Linked DNA regions of Chlorobaculum tepidum TLS. The protein of the gene in region 2 binds, or shares a complex with, the protein of the main gene of each other region. Links are inferred from orthologs where the notes say so. Each region holds a gene or a part of one and is shown on either strand. Other genes may lie near its edges.

The links.
Region 1: the proteins of pheS (region 2) and pheT are in contact, whole or in part, in a crystal structure (PDB 6P24), measured with the Escherichia coli proteins. The link is inferred for Chlorobaculum tepidum TLS from one-to-one orthologs.

The regions. Positions count from the first base shown.
Region 1 is NC_002932.3:710,562-713,676, reverse strand. Bases 1-3,102 are described here. They hold pheT (phenylalanine--tRNA ligase subunit beta), read right to left. Parts: upstream 2,717-3,102; coding sequence 284-2,716; downstream 1-283. Other genes in these bases: AYT24_RS03420 (hypothetical protein), read right to left, coding at 1-269.
Region 2 is NC_002932.3:2,015,870-2,018,664, reverse strand. Bases 14-2,795 are described here. They hold pheS (phenylalanine--tRNA ligase subunit alpha), read right to left. Parts: upstream 2,027-2,795; coding sequence 1,001-2,026; downstream 14-1,000. Other genes in these bases: infC (translation initiation factor IF-3), read right to left, coding at 2,668-2,795; rpmI (50S ribosomal protein L35), read right to left, coding at 2,426-2,620; rplT (50S ribosomal protein L20), read right to left, coding at 2,046-2,393; AYT24_RS09630 (DUF6858 family protein), read left to right, coding at 522-923; rplI (50S ribosomal protein L9), read left to right, coding at 14-312. Also shown: more of rplI, read left to right, coding at 1-13.

The DNA of each region.
Region 1 (3,115 bases), 1.3 Mb from region 2 along the record:
ATCTTTTGCAGAATCATCACCAGCTTCTGTTTGATCTGAAGCTTGTCGGCGTAGGAAAATCCTTCGCCTGAAGTCCCCGAAACCTTTGGCTCTGGCCCTTCGGTACCAGGCAGCTTGAATGACCGCAATATGTTCTGAAGGCTCAAAACCTCAGATTTCAATAACTCATTTTCTTTTCGGCACTCGGACAACTGCTCCACAAGCCGCCCCACATTCTTTTCGAGGCCCGCAAGCAACTGATGATCATTATGCTCGTTTGCTGCATCCATAAAACCGGGCTGGATCAAACTTGCCGAATTACCGCACCAAGTTCACTCCTGGCATTGTCAATCACCTTCGAGATGACGGCGCTGATCGCCTCTTCGTTCATGGTTCCCGACCTGTCGGCAAGCTCAAGCGAAAGCGCCACGCTTCGCGTTGAGGGTTCTCCCTGAGTTGTTCCTCGGTCGAACACATCGAAAATCCGAACCGACCTGACCCGCGGATCGCTCGCCTTTGCAAGATCGATCAGGCGCTGGGCCGGAATATGACGGGGAAGCACGAATGAAAGATCTCTTTCAACCACGGGGAACTTCGACGGGGGCTCATAGATCACGCCTGACTCAAAACATCGCTCCAGCAGCGTAACATCGAGCTCAGCCAGATACACATCCTGATCAAGACCAAAAACATCGAGCACCTCCCGGTTGACCTGCTGAACCGTCCCCGCCTTCAGAACGGACGTTTTCCCGTTTTCCGTCGAGGTGATTTCAATACCAATAGTTCGAGCATTATAAATATTGAAAGCTGATTTTTCAAGTAAGTTCAGCTTTTCAAGCAACATCTCCACTACGCCCCTGAGATCGTAAAAGTCGACGTTCTCGTCCTGGCGGTTCCAGCTTCTGGGTTCACGTCGACCGGTTATCACCATCGAAAGCAACTCCTTTTCAAGAAATGCCGACAGTGGCCCCTCGTTGCCGCGCCCGGCTTCCGGCTGCTTCTCAAATCCGTGTGCAACCTCGAAAAGGCGAAGCTCGCGATTGCCGTGCCGCATATTGTACCCAACGACTTTGAGCAGCGAGGGGGCAAGGTTCGGGCGAAGCACTTCGAGCTCTTCACTGATCGGATTGAGCACGTTGACCAGCATCGAGCTGAAGCAGTCAGCTTCGGCTTTCCTGATCAGAGGGTTGGTGAGCACCTCCCTGAAATTCAGGCCGATCATGATGCTACGCAAATAATCGGGAAAATATTCAGGCACCTTGCGGCTAACCGGATAGCTGGAAACCATTACAGGTGCCGGTTCCAGATTGTTGTACCCGTACAGGCGTGCGACCTCTTCGATCAGGTCGATCTCCTGTTCGATATCGACCCGGAAGGAGGGCACAGAAAACGCGATAGAATCAACATCGTCCGACACAGCCTCTTGCGAGACCGCCTTGATACAGATTTTCTCCAGCAATCGAACCATCCGGGAGGCGGTGATCGAACTGCCGAGCACAGCATTAACACGTTTGGGCCTGAGTGACACGATTTTCTGTGCGGCAGGCATGTCGCCCCACGCCTCGGCGGAATCGACATTGCCGCCAGCGATTTCAAGAATCATGGCGATGGCGTATTCGGCGGCCCGCTTCACGTTGCACGGATCGACACCGCGCTCAAAACGATAAGAGGAATCAGAAGAGAGCTGAAGCTGCTTGGCGGTTTTCCTGACCGAGGCCGGATTGAAGTACGCAGCTTCGAGCAGAATGTCGGTGGTTTTATCGGTAACCGCCGAATGAAGGCCGCCCATCACGCCACCAATAGCCACCGGCTCACGCGCGTCACAAACAACCGTCATACCTGGCTGGAGCTGGTACTCCACCTTATTGAGCGCCATGAAGCTGCTCTCGGCGTCGCTGCGCACGACAATGCGGCTACCGGCAAGCTGGTGATAGTCGAAAGCGTGCAGCGGCTGGCCAAACGAATGAAGAATGTAGTTGGTGATATCGACGATGTTGTTCTTTGGGCGTAGGCCGATCTGTTCGAGTCGGCGGGCAAGCCATCGCGGCGACGGACCAACCGTCACGCCCTTGATGACCGTGGCCGTGTAGTAAGGACACGACTCCTCGTCCTGTACCTCGATAAGACCACCGCCACGAGTGAACTCGATCACCGGTGCTTGCGGATAGACAATCTCGTTACAGTCGGCCAGCTCGCGGGCGACGCCAAGATGCGAAAGCGCATCGGGACGGTTCGGCGTCACAGCGATGTCAAGCACCGTGTCGGTTTCGAGGTAGCGGGCAAGCGGCTGGCCAATCTCACACGCCTCGTCGAGCACCATCACACCATCATGATCATCCGATAATCCGAGTTCATCAGCGGCGCAGATCATCCCGGACGAGTGCTCGCCGCGAATTTTCGCAGGCTTGATGGTGAAGGTTTCACCGGAAACAGCCGTCAGCACAGCGCCAATGGTAGCCACCGGCACCATCATGCCAGCCTCGACGTTCGGCGCGCCACAGACAATCTGCCGCAGCTCACCTTCGCCCGTATCGACCATGCAGATCCGAAGCCGGTCAGCATTCGGATGGGGTCTGACCTCGACAATTTTACCGACAATCACCTTCTGGTCGGGCAGCTTTTGTTCAAAAACATCTTCAACTTCGAGACCAAGAAAGGTCAGGTAATCGACGAGTCCAGAACAATCAAATGAAAGAGAGGGAACAAACTCCTTGAGCCAGTTGACGGAGATTTTCATGGGCGGGTATTAGTGCAATGCATTCATGAAAAGCATCTCGGAAAATCGTCAGGAACGATGCAGAGCCGATGCGCCAGCATGCCAGCCGAGGCCGCGCAATCGAATGACCGGCAATGTTCAGAGATGCCGCAACCTAACAAAAAAAGCTCTGAACCTGCAACAGCACAGAGCTTGATAACCAGCGTGTATACTCAACTCACGTCAAAACCGCGAAGTTTATCGGAGCTATAGTGTGACCCCAACGGGATTCGAACCCGTGCTACCACCTTGAAAGGGTGATGACCTAACCACTAGTCGATGGGGCCGTTCAATTCCAAAAACGCTTCCCGTTAAATTGCGGAAGCCCATTACAGAACCGGGGTGAATGAGGGGACTCGAACCCCCGACCTCCAGGGCCAC
Region 2 (2,795 bases):
GAAAAGAAACAGCAGGCTCGCAAAATCGAGCTTCAGCGCACAAATGCTCGCGAACTTGCCGCGAAGATCGAGCAGATGACGCTGAAGGTGCTTGCCAAGGCTGGTGAGTCGGGCAAGCTATTTGGCACCGTGACCGCCGGGGACATTGCCGAAGCGCTCAAAGCGCAGGGGGTTGATATCGACCGTCGCAAAATCCATCTCGAAGCTCCGATCAAGGCTCTCGGCAAGTACGAGGCCGATGCGAAGCTTTTCATGGATATTACGGCAAAGCTTAGCATCGAGGTTGAAGCAGAAGGCGCAAGCGAGGAGTAATCTCACTTCGCAGCCTCCGCGGATCGATTTTGTGATCCTGGCATATCGAGCAAAATACGCCTTATGACCTCTGTGTCATGAGGCTTTTTTTATGTTTCTCTGTTGTAAAATCTTCGGGTCTGGCGTACCATTACTCTTAAGACGGCATCTCTTCAAATCGAGCCGTGCTTTGTGCAGTATCCAGCCAAACCCAATCCAGGGAGCGCCCCATGAAACAAACTCTTCTTCAGGAAAAATACCCTATCTACATTCTCGAACTTGAAAAAGAAGAGACCTCTTTCGGTAGCGTCGATGATATTGTGGCCTACTTTCGCGAAAAAGTCGAATCGCATCCATTCGCGGTGCTTATCGGCGAGTTCGACCATTACGGTCACACCTCTCTTTTGCCAGAGGGGCAGATAGGCGAGGGGATTACCGCCGCCAAAAACATCGTGTTCTGTTTCGGTAAAGAGTTGATGAACCCCAAGATGCTGGCTGTTCGTCCGCGCTCCATTGGCGTGGCCGAGATGGACGGGCACTTTGTCATCAGCTTCCTCGAAGCGCCGAATCCTGCGGCCAACGCTTCGATGGAGGAGTGGACGCTGGCGCTGAAAAACCCCGTGTCCGCCTGATTCAGGAGTCTGACGGAAATGAAAAAGCCTCGCGAGCGCAATGTTCACGAGGCTTTTTTATTCTATCAAACCAGGCTTCACGCCATGAACTGGCTGAGCATCCGGACGTCGTTTTCGAAAAAGAGCCGGATGTCGTCGATCTTGTAGCGCAACAGCGCCGTGCGATCGACCCCCATGCCGAAGGCGTAGCCGGTCCACTCCTCCGGATCGATGCCGCAGTTGCGCATCACGTTCGGATGCACCATGCCGCAGCCCATGATTTCGAGCCAGCCGGACTTCTTGCAGACGCGGCATCCCTTACCACCACAGAGGTAGCAGGTGACGTCCACTTCAGCCGATGGTTCGGTGAAGGGGAAAAAGCTCGGTCGGAATCTGAGCTTCACGTCGCTGCCGAACATCTGGCGGGCGAACGAGTAGATTGTGGCCTTCAGGTCGGCGAACGACACGTTTTTGTCGATGTACAGGCCTTCGAGCTGGTGGAAGACGCAGTAGCTCCGTGCGCTGATCGCTTCGTTGCGATACACCTTGCCGGGGCAGATCACCCGAATCGGCGGCTTCTCGTCGAGCATCACCCGCACCTGTACCGGTGAGGTGTGCGTGCGGAGCAGCACGTCCCCCTCTTCCTGGCCTCGCGTGATGAAGAAGGTGTCCTGCATGTCGCGGGCCGGGTGGTTCGGCGGAAAGTTCAGGCGGTCGAAGTTATACTCGTCGAGTTCAAGCTCCGGGCCGGTGGCGATGCCGAACCCCATCGCGGTGAAGATGCGCTTCATGTCGCCCAGCACCTTCTGCACGGGATGTTCCGAGCCGAGGAACGAGCGGCGTCCCGGCAGGGAGAGGTCGAGTGCTGGTGCCTCAGTCTCCGCGTTTTGCGCGAAGAGGCTTTCGGCATCGGCAACTTTCGCTTCTGCCGAGAGCTTGAGCGCGTTGAGCAACTGCCCTATGCGAGGCCTGTCAGCGGAATCGACGGTTTTGAGCTGGCCGAACAGGCCGGCGATTTTGCCCTTACGCACCGTGAACTCGAGCTTGAAGGCCTCGAGTTCCTTTGCGTTCCGGATCTGGTATCCGTCAATCTCCTGCTGCAGTTGCTGAATGCTTGTCTCCATAGGGCCGTTGTACAAAATATTAATCGAGAGCCGTTTTGACGATCAGAGAGAATGCTGCCGGATCCTTCACGGCGATTTCGGCCAGCGCCTTGCGGTCGATCTCGATGTTCTTTTTGTGGATGGCATCCATCAGGCGCGAGTAGGAGACGCCGTTCTGACGAGCAGCGGCGTTGATGCGCATGATCCACAGGGAGCGGAAGTTTCTTTTCTTGACGCGGCGGTCGCGGTAGGCGTACTGCTCGGCCTTGTCCACAGCGTGCTTGACGACGGTCAGCACGTTTCCGCGTGAACCCCAGTATCCTTTGGCTTTCTTGAGAATCCTCTTCCTTCTTGCTTTGGAAGCTACCGAATTGGTTGATTTAGGCATCGTGGTATCGAATTAATGTTTATAGACTTGTCTCAGGCGAGGATCATTCTCTTGATCTGCTTCTCTTTTGTCGAATCGACCAGCGTGGACTGGTGCAGGCGGCGGGTGCGTTTCCTGTTCTTGTGCTCAAGGTTATGAGAGCCGTTCATACGCTCGCGTTTGACTTTTCCGGATGCGGTGGCCTTGAACCTCTTGCAGGCACCGCGATGTGATTTCATTTTAGGCATGGTCGTCGGTTTAAATGATAAAAGTCGTGCTTATCAGTGTTGTTCGTTTATTCGTCGTCTTCCGGCTCTCCGGAATTATCCGGCGGTAGCGGCGGCAATGACGCAATCTTTTCAGCCATAGCCCTCTGCTTTTCGAACTGCTCGATTTTTTTCTTGTCTGGCTCGAAATAAACGA